DNA from 4 places in the Pseudomonas rhizozeae genome. Region 1 is predicted to be linked to each of the others. Evidence: predicted binding sites of a transcription regulator. Region 1 holds the regulator's gene; each other region holds the start of a gene.
The links. Region 1 encodes FliA, which starts transcription of late flagellar genes. Its sites were predicted from a motif close to CTAAAGTTTNNNNNNNNNNNGCCGNTAA; they were not measured.

Region 1 (5,000 bases):
GCGCAGGCGCAGTCACTCGGTTACACTGTGGTCGATGCCAGTACAGTAGTGGCCACCCACTTGAACCAGATTTTGTACAAGCATTCCAGCGAGCTGATTGGGCACGAAGAAGTCCAGCAACTCATGCAATTACTGGCCAAGAGTTCGCCAAAGCTTGCCGAGGAACTGGTACCGGGCGTGGTGTCGCTGTCGCAGTTGCTCAAGGTGTTGCAGGCGCTGTTGGCCGAGCAGGTGCCGGTGCGCGACATTCGCAGCATCGCCGAAGCGATCGCGAACAACGCGGCCAAGAGTCAAGATACTGCCGCATTGGTGGCAGCGGTTCGCGTCGGGGTGTCCCGCGCAATCGTCCAAAGCATTGTAGGCACTGAGTCCGAGCTGCCTGTGATCACTCTGGAGCCAAGGTTGGAACAGATATTGCTCAATAGTCTGCAGAAGGCAGGACAAGGCTCTGAAGAGGGCGTGCTGCTGGAGCCAAGCATGGCGGAAAAACTGCAGCGTTCGTTGATCGATGCCGCGCAGCGCCAGGAAATGCAAGGTCAACCGGTGATTCTGCTGGTGGCCGGTCCGGTTCGCGCCATGCTCTCGCGCTTCGGCCGTCTCGCCGTCCCCGGTCTGCATGTGCTGGCTTACCAGGAAATACCGGACAACAAGCAAGTGACCATCGTTGCGACAGTAGGGCCCAACGGCTGAGGTAGTGGTTTATGCAAGTTAAGCGTTTTTTCGCCGCCGATATGCGTCAGGCCATGAAGCTGGTTCGTGATGAGCTGGGCGCTGATGCCGCCATCATTGGCAACCGCCGCATTGCCGGTGGTGTCGAGCTGACGGCGGCGCTGGATTACAAATTGTCGGCGCTGGCCCCGCGGGTTCCTAACATGGAACTCGAGGATGAGCTGCGCAAGACTCAGTCGCGCATCGTCACCGCCCAGGCCGAACTGAGCCTGCGCAGCGATGGCGACAGTGACAAGGTCACCAACCGCCAGTTGTTCGCCGGCCTGCCGCTGACCGCTGCCGAGCCATTGATCGAACCGACCTACAACGAACCCAAGCGTCAGCCAGCCCCAGCGCCGGCCGCCGTGGGGGGCGTCGATCCGCGTGCCTTTGACTCGATGCGTTTCGAACTCAACAGCCTGCGCGAGCTGATGGAAGTGCAGCTCGGCACCCTGGCCTGGAATCAATTGCAAGGCAGCCGTCCGGCCCAGGCCAACCTGTGGCGTCGTTTGCAGCGCATTGGTCTGTCCGGGCCGTTGTCCCGCGACCTGCTGGCGATGATCACCGATATCGAAGAACCTCGTCAGGCCTGGCGCATGCTGCTGGCGCACCTGGCGCGGATGATCGCCACCCCGGAAATCGAGCCATTGGAAGAGGGCGGCGTGATTGCCATGGTCGGCCCTGCCGGCATGGGCAAGACCACCACCCTGGCCAAGCTCGCCGCCCGTTATGTGCTCAAGTACGGCGCGCAAAACATCGCGCTGGTGAGCATGGACAGCTTCCGCATTGGCGCCCAGGAACAGCTCAAGACCCTCGGCCGCATCCTTAATGTCTCGGTGACTCACGTCGATCCGGGCCAGTCGCTGGTCCAGGCACTGGAACCCTTGCTGCGCAAGCGCGTCGTATTGATCGACACGGCCGGCCTGCAAGCCAGTGACCCAGCGTTGCGCATGCAATTGGAAAGCCTGGCAGGCCGCGGGATCAGATCGAAGAATTACCTGGTTTTGGCCACCACCAGCCAGAAACAAGTGCTGACTGCCGCTTATCACAGTTACAAGCGCTGCGGGCTGGCCGGGTGCATCCTGACTAAACTGGATGAGACGGCGAGCCTGGGCGAAGTGTTGAGCCTGGCCATTACTCACGAATTACCGGTGGCCTACCTGACCGACGGCCCGCGGATCCCGGACGATCTGCACTTGCCGCGCCGGCACCAGTTGGTCAGCCGCGCGGTGAGTGTGCAAATGCAGGAAGAACCCAGCGAGGAAGCCATGGCTGACATGTTCGCTGATATCTACCACAGCCCGACCAAGCAGGTCGGCTGAGGTATTCATGAACACTTTTTGTACCTACATCGATGGTCTGCCATGCATTGTTCCATTGGTGAACGCGCAGCCAGTAATGTGGCCTCCGTCTAAGTAAGACAAGGTAAAGAAAAAAACATGGGCAGCATGCATCCCGTACAGGTGATCGCGGTGACCGGCGGCAAAGGTGGCGTCGGGAAGACTAACGTGTCAGTGAACTTGTCCCTGGCTCTAGCTGAACTTGGCCGTCGTGTCATGCTGCTGGACGCCGACCTGGGGCTGGCGAACGTCGACGTTCTGTTGGGGCTCACCCCCAAGCGGACGCTGGCGGACGTTATCGAAGGGCGCTGCGAGCTGCGTGACGTCTTGCTTCAAGGCCCCGGCGGGATTCGTATCGTGCCGGCCGCGTCCGGCACCCAGAGCATGGTGCACCTGAGCCCGGCGCAGCATGCCGGTCTGATCCAGGCGTTCAGCGACATCGGCGACAACCTTGATGTACTGGTGATCGACACCGCTGCAGGTATTGGTGACTCGGTAGTCAGTTTTGTCCGCGCGGCCCAGGAAGTGTTGCTGGTGGTGTGCGACGAACCGACCTCGATCACCGACGCCTACGCCCTGATCAAGTTGCTCAACCGCGATTACGGCATGAACCGCTTCCGCGTCCTGGCCAACATGGCCCAGAGCCCGCAAGAAGGCCGCAACCTGTTCGCCAAGTTAACCAAAGTCACCGACCGCTTCCTCGACGTCGCCCTGCAATACGTCGGCGCCGTGCCGTATGACGAAAGTGTGCGCAAGGCCGTGCAGAAACAGCGCGCGGTGTATGAAGCCTTTCCGCGTTCCAAATGCGCCTTGGCCTTCAAGGCCATTGCGCAAAAGGTCGACACCTGGCCATTGCCTGCCAACCCGCGTGGGCACCTGGAGTTTTTCGTTGAACGCCTCGTGCAACAGACGGCAGGACCCGTGCTATGACAGCCAGCGGCTACAACCTTTACAAGAAGTCGGCCCGTGATGCGCAGTACGAGTTGATCGAGCGTTACGCGCCCCTGGTCAAACGCATTGCCTACCACTTGCTGGCGCGTCTGCCGGCCAGTGTTCAGGTCGAAGACTTGATCCAGGCCGGCATGATCGGCCTGCTCGAAGTGTCGACCAAATATGACGCCAGTAAAGGCGCCAGTTTTGAAACCTACGCGGGCATTCGAATCCGCGGGGCCATGCTGGACGAGGTCCGCAAAGGGGACTGGGCGCCACGCTCGGTGCACCGCAATACCCGAATGGTCAGCGACGCGATTCGCTCAATTGAAGCTAAAACCGGTCGTGACGCTAAAGATCACGAAGTTGCGGCCGAACTCCAATTGAGTCTCGACGATTATTACGGGATTTTAAATGACACCTTGGGCAGTCGCCTGTTCAGTTTCGACGACCTCTTGCAGGACGGCGAACACGAAGGGCTGCACGAGGATGGCGCGAGTGCTCATCTCGAGCCGTCACGCGATCTGGAGGATGAACGCTTCCAGGCGGCGCTGGCGGATGCGATTGCCAATTTGCCGGAGCGTGAGCGACTGGTGTTGGCGCTGTACTACGACGAAGAGCTGAACCTCAAGGAAATCGGTGAGGTCCTGGGGGTCAGCGAATCGCGGGTCAGCCAGTTACATAGCCAGTGCGCGGCCCGTTTGCGGGGGCGTTTGGGGGAGTGGCGAGCGCGCTGAAGGCAGTGTGGGGACACTGCGAACGAGGCTGGCGGGTGCAAAAACCTGCCGGTCGCGATCTGTTGTGCTCCACGCAGCCATTGAGTGCTTTGCCAGATTGAATGAAATGGCGTGTCCAGGTGCTGGGCGCGTTTAAGTCTGCTTGGAGGTCGAATTGGACAAGAACATGAAAATCCTCATCGTTGATGACTTCTCAACGATGCGGCGGATCATAAAAAACCTGTTGCGTGACCTTGGGTTCACCAACACGGTCGAGGCTGACGATGGCACCACCGCCATTCCGGTCCTCAACAGCGGCAGCATCGACTTTCTGGTGACGGACTGGAACATGCCTGGCATGACCGGTATCGAACTGCTGCGCCACGTGCGCGCCGATGAAAAACTCAAAAGTCTCCCCGTGCTGATGGTGACCGCTGAAGCCAAGCGCGAACAGATCATCGAAGCAGCCCAGGCCGGCGTTAACGGCTATGTGGTCAAGCCTTTCACCGCCCAGGCGCTGAAAGACAAGATCGAGAAGATCTTCGAACGCATCGGTTGATCGCCACGCCACTGCGCCACGGGGGAGCTATGGAGCACAAAGAATCTTCACTGGGCGATTTTGAATCGACCCTGAAAAAACACGCGGTCGAACTGGTCGCCAGCCTTGAAAAAGGCAAGTTCGGCGACGCCGTGCAACTGATCCATGAGCTCAACCAGACCCGTGACCGCGGCCTGTATCAGGAAGTGGGCAAGCTCACCCGTGAGCTGCACAGTGCGATCGTCAATTTTCAGATTGACCCGCACATGCCGCAAGCCGAGGAAGTCTCGCAGATCACCGACGCTACCGAGCGCCTGGGCTATGTGGTCAAGCTGACCGAAGCGGCGGCGAATCGCACCATGGACCTGGTGGAAACCGCGACCCCGCTGGTCAATGCTCTGAGCACCGATGCCCAGGCCTTGAGCACCGATTGGGGCCGATTCATGCGCCGCGAAGTCGGCGCCGAAGAGTTCCGCGAGCTGGCTCGTCGCGTCGACGGTTTCCTGACGCGCAGCGCCGAGGACAACCGTGCTGTTTCCAGCAACCTCAACGACATTCTGCTGGCCCAGGATTACCAGGACCTCACCGGCCAGGTGATCAAGCGCGTGACCCAATTGGTCACCGAAGTGGAAAGCAATTTGCTCAAGCTGGTGTTGATGGCCAGCCAGGTTGATCGCTTCGCCGGGATCGAACACGACCGCGATGCGATGCTGGCTGAAAAAGATCCACAAAAACATCTCTCTCAGGGTGAAGGTCCGCAGATTCATG
Region 2 (5,000 bases), on a different contig from region 1:
GGATATGTACACCTGCAAAATCTCTAGTGGCTGATAAAAAGTCATCGCTGGCAAGCCAGGCTCCCACAGTGTTTGGGGACATCCGCGATTTCCTCGTCAGCACGAAAATAGCCTTCGTCGGAACGCCGCTCGGAGCCGGCTCGCTCCCACAAGGGAACACCACAGCCCGGCTACCGCATCAAACCCGGAACTGGCGCAGCAACCCGTTCAACTGCTCGCTCAAGTCCTTCAACCGTACACTGGCCACGCTCGACTGTTCCGCCGCCAGCGCGGTGCTGTGGGACAGGCCGGCGGCCTGGGTGACGTTTTGGTTGATGTCCTCCACCACATGCGCCTGTTGCAGCGTCGCGCTGGCAATCGAGGTGTTGAGGCCATTGAGATTGCGCAACGCCTGGCCAATCGCATTCAAACTGGCGCCGGCCAGGCCGGCCTGTTCGATGGTCAGTTGCGAGGCGCGGCTGCTGTCGCCGATCACCTTGACCGCTGCCTCAGAATGATTCTGCAAGCGCTCGATCATTGCCTGGATTTCCGCCGTGGATTTCTGCGTGCGCTGCGCCAACAGCCGCACTTCATCGGCTACCACCGCAAAACCACGGCCTTGCTCGCCGGCACGGGCGGCTTCAATCGCGGCGTTCAGCGCCAGCAGGTTGGTCTGCTCGGCAATCGAACGGATCACCTCCAGCACCGTGCCGATCTGCGTGCTTTCCGCAGCCAGGGTGCGAATCACCTCCACCGCTTGATCGATGGTCCCCGAAAGCTTGTCGATCTGCTGCAGGCTGCTGTCGATGTTGATCTGGCCCTGCTGCGCCTGGGATTCGGCATCGCGCATTTCGCTGGCGGCCTGCTCGGCGTTCTTCGCCACGTCCTGCACGCCGTAGGTCACCTCGTTGATCGCAGTGGCTACCAGCTCCATTTGCTGCGATTGCTGGTGGCTGCGCTGCTGGGCCTGCAAGGCGTCGTTGCCCAGGTCACTGGACGACTGGCCCAAAGCGCTGGCTGAAGTCTGCAACTGGCTGACCACCAGGCGCAGCTTTTCGGTAAAGGCATTGAAGTGCCGCGCCAGTTGCGTCACTTCATCCTGGCCGTGGGTGTCGAGGCTGCGGGTCAGGTCACTTTCGCCGCTGGCAATATTGGCCATGGCGTTGACAGTTTCCTGCAACGGCCGAACGATGCTGCGGGCGATCAACACCACCAGCAGCGCCATGATCAACGCGATCACCAGGCCGACCGCCGAGGCTTTCCACACTTGCGCCTTGAACTCGGCCTGGGTGTCGTCGATATACACCCCGGAACCGATGATCCAGCCCCAGGGTTCGAACAGTTTGACGTAGGAGGTTTTCTCCACCGGCGCCTCGGCACCGGGTTTCGGCCAGCGGTAGTCGACCATGCCGGCGCCCTTGGCCTTGGCTATGACCACCATTTCGTTGAACACTGCAAAGCCGTCCGGATCACGGATCGCCGAAAGGTTCTGGCCTTCGAGCTTGGCGTTGACCGGGTGCATGACCATGACCGGTGTCAGGTCGTTGATCCAGAAGTATTCGTTCTGGTCGTAGCGCAAGCCACGCACCGCGCTCAACGCTTGCTTCTGCGCCGCATCGCGACTCAGGGTGCCGGCGGTTTCCAGGCCATGGTAATACGCGAGAATGCCGCTGGCGGTCTGCACCACATGCTGGGTTTTCTGCGCCTTGGCGTAATACAGGTCGTCGTGAATCTGCTTGAGCATCAACACGCCCAACGTCAAAAGCATCACGACGGCCACAATCAGTATCAGCCACAAGCGTCGGCTGATCGACACACTGCGCAAGCTGTTCATAACGCTGTCACCTCGGTTTCTTGTTCTGGTAATAAAAGACCACCAGCATCCAACCACGCTTCGCGGTGCGGGCCTATGCGACCCAAGTCCAATTACGCCGCAGCGTTAATCGGGCATGTCTGATAGGATCTCGGCCCCGCGCGCCAAAACCTGAATCCAAGTTGATTTTTCACGGAATTTTTACCGTTTCGTGTGGATCCTGCGCGCGGCAATTCAGCTCGAACAACAGGCTGGCATTAAACAATATCGATGGGGCCTGCCGCCGCGCAGCGCTTCTTGGGGGATTGATGGATCTTTGGACCGCCGTGCAGGCACTTATTCTTGGCATTGTGGAAGGGCTGACGGAGTTTTTGCCGATTTCCAGTACCGGGCACCAGATTATCGTCGCTGACTTGCTTGAGTTCGGCGGCGAACGGGCGATGGCGTTCAACATCATTATTCAATTGGGCGCCATTCTCGCTGTGGTCTGGGAGTTCCGGAAGAAGATCTTTGACGTGGTGATTGGCTTGCCGACCCAGCCAAGCGCCCGGCGCTTTACCGCAAACCTGCTGATCGCCTTCCTGCCGGCCGTAGTGCTTGGGGTGATTTTCGCCGACTTGATCCATGAATACCTGTTTAACCCGATCACCGTGGCTGCCGCGCTGGTCATCGGCGGGATCATCATGCTGTGGGCCGAACAGCGCCAGCACGAAGTGCACGCCGAAAGCGTCGACGACATCACCTGGAAAGACGCGCTGAAAGTCGGCTTCGCCCAGTGCCTGGCGATGATCCCCGGCACCTCGCGGTCCGGCTCGACCATCATCGGCGGCTTGCTGTTTGGCCTGTCGCGCAAAACCGCCACCGAGTTTTCTTTCTTCCTGGCAATGCCAACCATGGTCGGTGCGGCGGTGTACTCGGGCTATAAGTACCGCGAGCTGTTCGTCCCGGCGGATTTCCCGGTGTTCGCAATCGGCTTTGTCACCGCGTTCATCTTCGCCATGATTGCGGTCAAGGGGCTGCTCAAGTTCATCGCCAGCCATAGCTACGCGGCATTCGCCTGGTATCGCATTGCGTTTGGCCTGCTGATCCTCGCTACCTGGCAGTTCGGCTGGGTCGACTGGTCCGCCGCGCAACCATGAGTGACGCCAGCGCCCGGCGCCGTCCCGAGCGCCCGTCCGGCCGCAACGCCGGCGGGTCGATTCAGCACCTGCGCCTGAAACTGCTGATCTTCGTCCTGCTCTGCGCCTTGCCGCTGGGCGGCTCGGTGCTGCTGTGGCTGCGCCAGGGCACGCCCATGGCGTTGGCAGCCTACGGCGTAGTCAGCGTGGTCGCGTTTGTGCTGTATTGGAGCGATAAGCGTAAGGCGCAGACCGCCCGCTGGCGCACCCCGGAGAACGTCCTGCACGCCCTGGAAGCCGCCGGTGGCTGGCCCGGTGCGTTGCTGGCGCAGCAGGTGTTCCGGCACAAAACCCGCAAAGTCTCGTTCCAACTGGTGTTCTGGCTGATTGTGTTGGCGCACCAAGTGTTCTGGATTGATCAACTGTTCCTCGGCGCACACCTGCTGGCGTTGTTCTAGAGCAGCAGGCCGACCTGGGTTTTCTTCGGCAACTTGCTCACCACCAATTGGTGCGAGCGCTGCAGCAGACCGCGCAACTCGTCAGCGCCGAGCGGGTAGGGCGTGTTCATGATGATCCACTGCGCCCGCGCCAGATACGGCGCCGGGTGGATGCCGGGGCGGTCGCAGTGGCCGAGGAACAAATCCTTGTCGACCTTGAGCGCCAGCGACTCACCGCGCAGGTTTTGCAAGGCGAACATTTTGCTGCCGGCAATCGAAAACACCCGCACACCGCCCCATTTATAGTCCTCCCGCGCGCCAGGCAGGCTCAGGCAAAACTCGGCGACGTCCGCTTCGTTGAGTTTTTTCTTCACGGTCATAGCCGGCGCTCTCCACAGCCTTCGAAGGTTTCAACCAAGTGATCGATCCAGGCGCGCACCGCCGGCAAAACGCCGCGCCGATGCGGGTACACCGCTTGCAGCCAGCCGCCGGGCAGCGACCACTCAGGCAGCAACTGCACCAGGCCACCGTTGGCCAGTTCTTCCTCGCAATACATCATCGGCAGCGGGGTGAAACCGTGGCCGGCGAGGGCGCTGGCTTTGCGCACGATGAAATCGTCAATGCCCAGCCGCGCCTCCATCACCAGGTCAGCGCTTTTGCCCTTTTGATCAAGCATGCGCAGGTGCACCATGCGATCGGCCTCCAGCGCGCCGAGCACCGGCACACCTTTGAGGTCATCGGGATGAGCAATGTTGCGACCTTCGAGGAAAGCGGGGCTGGCCACCAGTAGCATTTGCGCCTGGCGCAGCCGTCGAGTCACCAGCAGCGGGTCTTCATCGCCTTGTTCACGGACGCGCAGCGCTACGTCGACGCCTTCGGCGATCAGGTCAACGCGGCGGTTGAGTAGCAACATCTCCAGCTGTACTTGCGGGCACTTTTCCAGAAAGGTGCTGACCACGTCGGCCAGAATCTCGTGGGCCAGCCCCACCGGGCTACTGACCCGCAGCCGGCCACGGGGCTCGCTGGACATGCTCGCCACTGCCTCATCGGCCATTTCCGCTTCCAGCAGCATGGCCTGGCAGTGGCGCAGATAACGCTCGCCCACCGCAGTAAGTTTCAGATTGCGCGTGGTGCGCTGCAGCAAACGCGCGCCCAAGCGCTCTTCCAGTTCGGCGATGCGCCGTGACAAGCGCGACTTGGGGATGCCCAGCAGGCGCCCGGCGGCGGCGAAGCCACCGGCTTCAACCACTTTGGCAAAGTAATAAAGATCGTTGAGGTCCTGCATGCGATGCTCGATTGTCCTGTCAGTGGGACAAACTATCGCATTGTTGCGGGCTAATCAGCCATTGGTTTCACCTGTAGGCTCACCTCCACTTGATCGCCCGGTGGCGATCCTTACTTGGAGTACCCACATGAAACTGCTGCATATCGATTCGAGCATCCTGGGCGACAACTCGGCCTCCCGTTCGCTGAGCCAGGAACTTGTCCAAGCCTGGAAAGCCGCCGATGCAGGCACCGTGGTGACTTACCGTGACCTGGCCGCCGACGCCATCAGCCACTTCTCGGCATCGACCCTGGTGGCTGCCGGCACCGCTGCTGAACTGCGCACCGCTGCCCAGCAGCACGAAGCTGATCTGAGTGCGTCGACCATGG
Region 3 (5,000 bases), on a different contig from region 1:
CAAGAATGAATGCCAGGTCAGCTATTACCCGCGACCGGCGGATCTGGCGGCGTTGCGTGCGGACAAGAACCTGAACCTGCCGAGTCAGGCCGGTTTCAACATCGGCTACCTGGCGTACAACACGCTGCCCAAGATCAAGGGTCACGACGAAGCCAATCCGATGGCGCAGTTGAAAGTGCGTCAGGCGCTGGACATGGCGATCAACAAACAGAACATCATCGACGCCGTGTACGAAGGGGCTGGGCAACTGGCGGTGAACGCAATGCCGCCGACCCAGTGGTCGTACGACACCAGCATCGCCGATGCTCCACGAGACATCGAAAAAGCCAGGCAATTGCTCAAGGAGGCCGGGGTTGCCGATGGCACGGAGATCACCTTGTGGGCAATGCCGGTGCAGCGTCCCTACAACCCCAACGCTAAATTGATGGCGGAGATGATCCAGGCGGATTGGGCGAAAATCGGTATCAAAGCGAAGATCGTCAGTTATGAATGGGGCGAGTACAACAAGCGCGCCAAGCAAGGTGAAAACGGAGCAATTCTAATTGGATGGAGTGGCGACAACGGCGACCCAGACAATTGGCTGGGAACGCTGTTTGGTTGCGACGCGCTGGAAGGCAACAACTATTCGAAATGGTGCGACCCAACTTATGACGCGCTGATCAAAGAAGCCAAGGCGACCGCCGATCATGGCAAACGCGTCGAGCTGTACCAGCGGGCGCAGCATGTGCTCAAAGACGCGGTGCCGATCACGCCGATCGCTCACTCGACAATCTTCCAGCCGCTGAGTAAAGCCGTGGATGGCTACAAGATCAGTCCGTCCGGCTACAGCTCGTTTTATGGCGTCGGCCTCAAGTAACAGCGTTGCGCGCGGATCCACTACCGGCTGAGCCCCGTGCGCACTGATGGCAGCGGATAGGGCCGGGCGCTGACGTTTATGGGCGCCGGCCTGGTTGTCGGTCGGCTCCAGACAAGGGGGGGGGCGATTGGAGCTCCGTCTTGAGACAGTCGATAAACGCGCGCAACTTCTTCGGCGCGTTCTGCCCTTAAAAGTGGAACACGGGATGTGGCGCTTGTTACGTTTAGCGGTCAGTAACCCAACTTGTCTCGCAGCCCGTAATACCAAGCGCCCAAGGCCGCGAACGGCGTGCGCAACAGTTGCCCGCCGGGGAAGGGGTAATGTGGCAAGTCGGCAAACGCATCGAAGCGCTGGGCCTGGCCCCGTAGTGCCTCGGCCAGCACCTTGCCAGCCAGGTGCGTGTAGGTAACGCCATGGCCGCTGCAACCCTGGGAGTAATAAATGTTGTCGCCGAGGCGCCCGACCTGCGGGAGACGCGACAGAGTCAGCAGGAAATTTCCGGTCCAGGCGTAATCAATCTTTACGTCCTTGAGTTGTGGAAAGGCCTTGAGCATTTTCGGGCGAATGATCGCTTCGATGTTCGCCGGGTCCCGAGCGCCGTAAACCACGCCACCGCCGAAGATAAGGCGCTTGTCGCTGGTCAGTCGGTAGTAGTCGAGCAAGTAGTTGCAGTCTTCGACGCAATAGTCCTGAGGCAACAACGCCTTCGCTAGTTCTTCACCCAAGGGTTCGGTAGTGATCACTTGCGTGCCGCACGGCATCGACTTGGCCGCCAGTTCCGGCACCAAATTACCGAGGTAGGCGTTGCCGGCAACGATGATGAACTTGGCCCTGACCTTGCCCTGAGGCGTGTGCACCACCGGATTGGCACCGCGCTCGATGCGCACCGCCGGCGATTGCTCATAAATAGTGCCGCCCAAGGACTCGACGGCAGCGGCCTCACCGAGGGCCAGGTTGAGCGGATGAATGTGCCCGCCGCTCATGTCGAGCATGCCGCCGACGTACTGGTCGCACGCCACGACCTCGCGGACGCGCTGCTGGTCCAGCAGCTCCAGTTGCGTGTGGCCGAAGCGTTCCCACAAGCGTTTTTGGGATTCGAGATGACCCATTTGCTTGGGAGTGATCGCGGCAAACACGCCGCCGTCCTTCAGGTCGCACTGGATGTTGTACTTGGCGACTCGCTCGCGAATGATCCGGCCGCCCTCGAACGCCATCTGCCCCAACAGCTGCGCCTGCCTGGGGCCGACGCTGCGCTCGATCACGTCGATGTCACGGCTGTAGCTGTTAACGATTTGCCCGCCATTGCGCCCTGACGCGCCAAAGCCGACCTTGGCCGCTTCTAGCACGGTGACGCGAAAGCCGCTTTCCAGCAGGAACAGTGCCGACGACAGCCCGGTGTAGCCCGCGCCGATCACGCAGACATCGGTCTCGACGTCGTCTTGCAGTGCCGGGCGCGGCGGCACCGCATTGGCGGACGCGGCGTAATAGGATTCGGGGTAGGGAGTGTTCGCCATCCTGCAGCCTCTGTTTAATATATTTTACGAGTGCGCCGATCCTACCCGAGAAAAAAATCCTCCGCCAGCCAGCCGGATTTTCCGGCCCGCCAACGCAATTAAATATTTTGCATATTCATAGGGTTAGCCCAAAAAAGGTGTTGACACCTTTTTGGAATTCCGTAGAATGCCGCCTCACAGCAGGCACGTAGCTCAGTTGGTTAGAGCACCACCTTGACATGGTGGGGGTCGTTGGTTCGAGTCCAATCGCGCCTACCAAACAAAATCCGCTCTGCTGGGCGGTCTAGAAGGGCTCACCGAAAGGTGGGCCCTTTTTTGTTGCGTGTGGAATTTGCCAAAGCCTTGGGCATCTCTATCGATTCCACGTCTTTTTCGGGTGCCGCTAAAGGCACGATGACATCAGCCGATGAATTAGAACGGAAGTCCAAACTTCCGACTTTCAAAGGCAACCAATAGCCTGCTTTTTTCGTACTTTTTTGCTCATGGATGTTTAAGCGCTGCCGCCCTCATCACTCTTTGAAGTCGAAAATAATGATCGAGCCTGAACGGATCGTCACCCTTTCACGGGAAGTGGAATCACTCGCCAATCGCGGCGTCAGTGACATACAAATGATCACTCGCCAGACCCGATTGCTGGCCATCAATGCGCTGATCGAAGCGGCGCATGCCGGCAAAGCCGGGTTGGGTTTTTCGGTGGTGGCCGAAGAAGTCAAAAATATCTCTGAACGTATTTCAAAAATCGCCAGCGGCCTCACCGAAGACTTGCAGGTGTCGGTCAACGAGTTGACTGATCTAGGCCGCAGCATGTGCTTTGATGTACGTGGGCAGCGGCTGGCGGATTTGTCCTTGAATTTGATCGAGATCATCGACCGCAACCTGTACGAGCGCACCTGTGACGTACGCTGGTGGGCGACGGATGCATCGCTGGTGGATCTGCTGATCAATCAAACGCCGCAAAGCTGTGTCCATGCCAGTGAGCGCTTGGGGATCATTCTCGACAGCTACACCGTGTACCTGGACATCTGGGTGGCCGACCTCAATGGGCAGGTCATCGCGTCGGGGCGGGCCGGGACCTTTGATAAAGTCATCGGCGCCAACGTCGCCGAGGCGCCGTGGTTCAAGCAAGCGCTGCGACATTCATCAGGCGATCAGTATTTTGCCGGCGAAGTGGCGGTCGAGCCGCTGCTCAATGGCGCGCAAACCTGTGCGTTCAGTGCGGCGGTGCGCGGCAAGACGGGCAAGCAGGCGCCGGTGATTGGGGTGATCGGGATTATGTTCGACTGGAAGAGCCAGGCCGATTCGGTCATCAACGGAGTGCGCCTGAGTGACGAGGAGCGTGCTAGAAGTCGAGTGATGATGGTCGACGCCAAGCACCGGATCATTGCTAGCTCTGACGCGCAGAGTCATCTGGGCGAGAGCATTGAATTACGGCCCAAGGCCGGGCAGCCCAACGGTTACAGCTCCCTGAGCGAAAACCACATTCAGGCCTATGCCATGACGCCCGGGTTCGAGACCTATCCCGGCATGGGCTGGCTCGGTGTCATCGAGCAGCAACTGCCGGCCATTGATTCGTAGCAGGACCTTTGGCGAGGCACCGGCACGCGCGCGCTTTTTGGGCTACTACTGACAGCTCAATCAAAATCCTAGCCTGAAGGAAGCCGCGCGATGCTTGCTCATTGGTCTTTGGCTGCAATTCATTTGTTGGCGTTCGCCCTGGGATTCTGGGCGGTGCTCAATCGTGGCACGGCGTTCAGTCGATTGGCCGCCGGAACGGCGCAGGCGCGCAGCGTGTTGCTCGCCGACAACCTGTGGGGCATCTCTGCGGTAATTTTGCTGGTCAGCGGTGGGATGCGCGCCTTTGGTGGGTACGAAAAAGGCACGGAGTATTACCTGTATCAGCCGTTGTTTCACCTGAAGATGACGCTGTTCGCGCTCATTCTGTTGCTGGAAATAATGCCCATGATCACCCTGATCAAATGGCGGATTGCACTGGGTCGCGGCAAGGCGATTGAGGCAGGCCGGGCGAAGATCTACGCGCGGATCAGCCATAGCCAGGCGTTGCTGATGATGCTGATGGTCGTGGCGGCCACGGGCATGGCGCGGGGATTCAGTTTCGGATAGGCGATTTCTCAGTGGTTAAAACGAATCGTCTTACAGCGAATCATGATGGGGATAGTTAGTATCGGTTCCAAGTTGTTACCGCGCTGTTTGCGATTTGGAAAGCCGATATTTGGATCCATCGAGAAGGAGGGGGCGAACGGGAGTCACAAGGGGAGAGGGGGCTTGAATCTTTAGCCAGCCATGCTCTGGGGCGCAAGGGCTGGCTACTGACTGCAACGGGATTCAGGGAGTGTTCGGCTTGTCGGGGGCAGTGAGGCCGGCCTGAATGCGTTGGTAGATTTCTTCGCGATGCACCGCAACGTTTTTCGGGGCGTTGATGCCAATCCTGACTTGCTGGCCGCTCACGCCCAGAATGGTGATCGTAATGTCATCACCGATGTTTATGCTTTCACCGACTTTGCGGGTGAGTATCAGCATGGTCTTCTCCTTGATTGCGTGGTAGGGCACCTGATTCAAAAAGTGCAGAGGTCGGTGGTCTGTATAGATTAATGCCAGTTGTCATGTTGTGG
Region 4 (5,000 bases), on a different contig from region 1:
CGACTGAAGATCAGGACACGGACTCGCTCGTCGAGCGCTTGGGTGACGGAGGTTGTGACGATGCGCTCATCGGCATAGGTCAGCCTGGCCGACTGGCACTGGAGTTTGTTCGCGAAGCTGCATCAGCGCAGGAGGCAGTCAACAGCGCGTTGCGGGATGTTCAAATCGCCAGCCCGGGCGCGCGCCTGATTGAGGTAACTCCGGATCTGGTCGGTTTGACAGATGTTGCAGAGATAATGGGCGTGTCGCGTCAAAACATGCGCAAGCTCATGCTTGCCCATCCCACCAGTTTCCCGGTGCCAGTTCATGAAGGCAGCTCTTCAATTTGGCATCTTGCAGAAGTCATGTGCTGGATGCAGTCCCGCGGAACCTACACCTTGGCTCAAAACGTACTGGATGTTGCTTGCATCGCGATGCAAGTAAATATCTCCAAGGAATATCAGCGAGTCTCAGAGAAGTACCAAACCCCACTGATCTTCGCCTGACAAGTTAACCGACAAAAAAAGCCGACATCACTGTCGGCTTTTTTGCTTTTTACGGTTTCGGCGCTTCTGCCGGTTTGGCGGGGTCGCCCGGCTTGGGCGCCGGGTCGTCGAACAGGTTGAGGCGTTCGCGCAATTCGTGGGCCGGGACCGGTTGTTGATCGGCCGGCAGTGCGTTTGGATCGACCGGTGTATCGCCAGGTGCGGCGGCGCCAGAATCTGGCGTGGCTGCCGGGGCATCGTGGTTGACACTTTGCGAACCTTCGATCGCGGCTTGGGCTTTCTTGGTCAGGACCACAATGTCGATACGGCGGTTGACCGGGTTGAACGGGTGCTCGCGGTCGAACAGCACCGACGAGGCATAGCCCACCACCCGCGCCACTTGCGCATCCGGGTAGCTGCCCGCCACCAGCGCCCGGCGTGCGGCGTTCGCGCGGTTGGCCGAGAGTTCCCAGTTGCCGTACTCACCGCTGCCGGTATACGGCTTGGCATCGGTGTGGCCGCTGATGCTGATCTTGTTCGGCACCGCTTTGATGGTGTCGGCCATGGCCAGCAGGATGTCTTCGAAGTACGGCTTCAGGCGTGCGCTGCCGGAGTCGAACATCGGCCGGTTCTCGGCGTCGCGAATCTGGATGCGCAAACCGTTCGGCGTGATCTCGAACAGGATCTGGTCCTTGAACTTCTGCAGTTGCGGGTTCTCTTCCACCTTGTTCTGCAGTTCTTGCAGGAGCAATTCCAGGCGTTCCTTTTCGACCATCTCGGCCATGCCTTCGGCCTGTTCGGCGTCGACCGTCACTTTGTCCGGCTGCGGCTGGGATTTCACCTCGGGGTTGAGGGTGTTCTCCGGTGCCAGGGTCGGGCTGCCGCCGAGGTCGATGATGTAAGGCGTGCCGCTCTCGGAGAAACCGACCGGGTCCTTGAAGTAACCGGCGATGGCGATCTTCTGTTCCGGGGTGGCCGTGGACAGCAGCCACAGCACCAGGAAGAACGCCATCATCGCCGTGGCGAAGTCGGCGAAGGCGATTTTCCACGCGCCCCCGTGATGCCCGCCCGCGTATTTTTTTACGCGCTTGATAATGATCGGCTGGTTATTTTCCATGACTTAACGACCGCGAACCGCTTGTTCCAGCTCAGCAAAGCTCGGGCGATGCGCCGGGTACAGAACCTTGCGCCCGAACTCTACCGCCAGCGACGGCGGCATGCCGGAAGCCGAAGCCACCAGCGACGCCTTGATCGCTTCGTAGATGTTCAGCTCTTCCTTGGCGTCGTGGGCCAGGGAATGCGCCAGCGGGCCGAAGAAACCGTAGGCCGCCAGAATACCGAAGAAGGTCCCCACCAACGCCGCACCGACGTGCAGGCCGATAGACGCCTGGTCACCCTCGCCCAGAGACGCCATGGTCACTACGATACCCAGTACTGCCGCGACGATACCGAAACCCGGCATGCCGTCGGCAATGCCATTCACGGCGTGGGACGGGTGATCGAGGTCTTCTTTGAGGCTGGTCAGCTCCATGTCGAACAAGCCTTCGAGCTCGTGGGGCGCCATGTTGCCGGACGACATGATGCGCAAGTAATCGCAGACGAACGCGGTCATGCGTTCATCCTTGAGCACCGCCGGGTACTTGGCGAAGATCGGGCTCGCGGCGGCATCTTCGATGTCGCCCTCGATCGCCATCATGCCTTCGCGGCGGCTCTTGTTGAGGATCTCGTAAATCAGCCCCAGCACTTCCAGGTAGAACGTGTGGGAAAAACGCGAACCGAACATGCTCAGGGACTTCTTGAGCACATGCATGGTCATGTAGCCGGGGTTCGCCTGCAGGAATGCACCCAGTGCGGCACCGCCGATAATCAGCACTTCGAAAGGCTGGATCAGAGCGGCAATCTTGCCGTGGGAGAGCACGTATCCGCCGAGCACGCTCGCGAATACGACGATGATGCCGATAATTTTAGCCATAGGTAGGAGAGCACTTACTGAGTCGGGTTCAAGGTCATATTCGGAAGTTAAAAAATCTCTTCTTCTACTTATCGGCAAAACTGCGCCAGACTATAGCCAGTTCCGGCGAAAAGCCAATTTGCCCCGTTCCGGGCGCTGATCCAGCAGACGATGACCGCCTCCCACCATGGCTAATGAAACGAACGTCACCTCTGTAAAACCGAACACGATTGAAGGCTGGGTCAAGCTGCTCGACGGGGTTCGCTTGCCGGTTCCGCAATCGAGTCATGACCGGGTTTGCCGGGCGATCGCCAACAATCGCAGCTCGATGCGCGACATCGCCGACCTCATGCAAGACAGCCCCGCGCTGGCCTTGAGCGTGATTCGCGAAGCCAACCAGCACACTCACGGCAGCATGACCGAGCCAGCGGAAAACCTCGAAGTGGCGCTCAATCGCCTGGGCCTCAAGCGCACCGAAGTGCTGCTCGCGCGCCTGCCCGCCCAGCCCGACGGCGATATCCCGAAAGCCCTGCGCCATTTACAGATGATCAGCCAGCACGCCACGCAACAGGCGAACGGTTTTTTTGCCGGACGCCTGGCCCGGCTGTGGCAGGACATTCACTGGGGCAGCCTGTTGTTTCTCTCGCCGCTGTGGCCGATGGCCCTGGCTCATCCGCAACTGCTGGAAGAGTGGGAACTGCGGGTGATCCACAAAGGCGAACGGGCGAGCAAGGTCGAGAGGCAATTGTTCGGCGTCAGCCTGCTGAAGATTTGCGAAGCCATGGTCAACCAGTGGCGCTTGCCGATCTGGGTCCAGCAAGGCTATCGGCTGCTGCTCAGCGAACAGCGCGAACTGGTGAAAGTGCTGCGCATCGCCCGCGACAGCGAGCATCCGCTGCGCCAGCAAAATCGCCTCGACGATGACCCGACGCTGCGTCGCTGGCTCAACCAGCCGGCCAACACAGTGCTGCTGGCCAACGGCCTGGCATTGTCGGCGCAGCAGGCTTGGGACAGCCCGCACAGCGAGCGCTGGCAGTACCTCACCAGCCTCTATTTGCAGATGTCGATGGACGAGGTGCAGCAGCAATTGCACCAACAGGCCGCCATCAGCGCCCGCCATCACGCCATGCCCGATTTGTGGCACCCGGCGCAGTCGCTGATCTGGCCCTGGGGCACGCGGCGCGTTCACAGTGGCCTGTTGCCGGCGGCCGCCCCCAACACCGACGACCTCGCCCACTGGCGCAAGCAGTGCGCGCAACTGTTGGCGGAACCGAGCCGCTTCAGTAACGCCATGCACCTGACCACGGCGGCGCGCGATGCCTTGGTCGCGTGCGGTATGCGCCGGGTGATGTTGCTGATGATCGACCGTAATCAAACGCACCTGCGGGTGCATTCACACGCCGGGCTGCCGGCGGAAACCGCCAGCCTGAAAATCCCGGTGGGCAAAAGTACGGTGCTGCAGCGGCTGCTGGCGCAGCAGGCGCAGGTGCGCCTGACGCCGGCCAACAACGCGCAATTTTCCGCGCTGCTGCCAGCGAGTCTGCGCGGGCTATTCGGCGGCGAACATTTGCTGTTGCGCTCGCTGGTCAATAACGACCGGGTGGTGATGCTGGTGGTCGCCGATCAGGGCGGTGGGCCGTTTTCGGAGATCACCGTGCAGGCCTTCGGCAAAACCGCGCAGTGCATCGAGAGAGCGCTGCACAGCTTTACCAATCGCAGCCACTGACGCTTGCGTTACAATCCGCCTCTTTGTGCTCTGGAGACCTCACATGTCTGACTTCTCTGGCTTGGCTTTGGTGATCGAGCCGAGCGACCTGCTGCCGCGCCTCGACGCCCGCGAACTGATTCTGGTGGACCTGACCAGCGCCGCCCGTTACGCCGAAGGGCATTTGCCCGGCGCGCGTTTTGTCGACCCCAAGCGCACCCAACTCGGCCAGCCGCCGGCGCCAGGCCTGCTGCCGCCGCAGGCAGCGCTTGAGGCATTGTTCGGCGAACTGGGCCACAACAAGGATGCGGTTTACGTGGTGTACGACGACGAAGGCGGCGGCTGGGCCGGGCGCTTTATCTGGTTGCTCGATGTGATCGGTCACACCCAGTATCACTACCTCGACGGCGGCCTGCTCGCGTGGCTGGCGCAAGGTTTGCCGGTCACGACGCAGATCCCCGAAGCGGTGGGCGGCCCGGTGCCGTTGACCCTGCTCGAAGCGCCCACCGCCACCCGCGAATACCTGCAAAGCCGCCTCGGCGCCGCCGACCTGGCGATCTGGGATGCCCGTGGACCGCTGGAGTTCTCCGGCGAAAAAGTCCTCGCGGCCAAGGCTGGGCATATACCCGGCGCGGTCAATTTCGAATGGACCGCCGGCATGGACCCGACGCGGCAACTGCGCATTCGTCGCGACATGCCGCAAATCCTGGAACAACTGGGGATCACCCCGGACAAAGAAATCATTACTCACTGCCAGACGCATCACCGTTCTGGCTTCACCTATCTGGTGGCCAAGGCACTCGGTTATCCGCGGGTCAAGGGCTACGCCGGCTCCTGGGGCGAATGGGGCAACCACCCCGACACGCCCGTCGAGATTTAA

Region 2: a site for FliA is predicted at 1,941-1,968, ahead of RG836_RS02920 (methyl-accepting chemotaxis protein). Genes of this name have one in related genera too.
Region 3: a site for FliA is predicted at 2,753-2,780, ahead of RG836_RS23000 (methyl-accepting chemotaxis protein). Genes of this name have one in related genera too.
Region 4: a site for FliA is predicted at 2,505-2,532, ahead of motA (flagellar motor stator protein MotA). Genes of this name have one in related genera too.

What each region holds. Positions count from the first base shown of each region.
Region 1 covers NZ_JAVLSB010000020.1:80,278-85,277, reverse strand. The annotation lists gene flhA (flagellar biosynthesis protein FlhA) at 1-690, shown strand, start outside; gene flhF (flagellar biosynthesis protein FlhF) at 702-2,030, shown strand; gene fleN (flagellar synthesis regulator FleN) at 2,148-2,978, shown strand; gene fliA (RNA polymerase sigma factor FliA) at 2,975-3,715, shown strand; gene RG836_RS04260 (chemotaxis response regulator CheY) at 3,882-4,253, shown strand; gene RG836_RS04255 (protein phosphatase CheZ) at 4,283-5,000, shown strand, end outside.
Region 2 covers NZ_JAVLSB010000014.1:12,009-17,008, reverse strand. The annotation lists gene RG836_RS02920 (methyl-accepting chemotaxis protein) at 179-1,813, opposite strand; gene RG836_RS02915 (undecaprenyl-diphosphate phosphatase) at 2,101-2,931, shown strand; gene RG836_RS02910 (DUF1294 domain-containing protein) at 2,928-3,368, shown strand; gene RG836_RS02905 (MmcQ/YjbR family DNA-binding protein) at 3,365-3,727, opposite strand; gene RG836_RS02900 (LysR substrate-binding domain-containing protein) at 3,724-4,632, opposite strand; gene RG836_RS02895 (FMN-dependent NADH-azoreductase) at 4,760-5,000, shown strand, end outside.
Region 3 covers NZ_JAVLSB010000064.1:83,991-88,990, reverse strand. The annotation lists gene RG836_RS23015 (ABC transporter substrate-binding protein) at 1-856, shown strand, start outside; gene RG836_RS23010 (NAD(P)/FAD-dependent oxidoreductase) at 1,087-2,370, opposite strand; tRNA gene RG836_RS23005 (tRNA-Val) at 2,552-2,628, shown strand; gene RG836_RS23000 (methyl-accepting chemotaxis protein) at 2,902-3,945, shown strand; gene RG836_RS22995 (DUF2214 family protein) at 4,036-4,491, shown strand; gene csrA (carbon storage regulator CsrA) at 4,714-4,908, opposite strand.
Region 4 covers NZ_JAVLSB010000037.1:68,918-73,917, reverse strand. The annotation lists gene RG836_RS11910 (helix-turn-helix transcriptional regulator) at 1-485, shown strand, start outside; gene motB (flagellar motor protein MotB) at 535-1,581, opposite strand; gene motA (flagellar motor stator protein MotA) at 1,585-2,436, opposite strand; gene RG836_RS11895 (HDOD domain-containing protein) at 2,603-4,141, shown strand; gene RG836_RS11890 (rhodanese-like domain-containing protein) at 4,185-5,000, shown strand.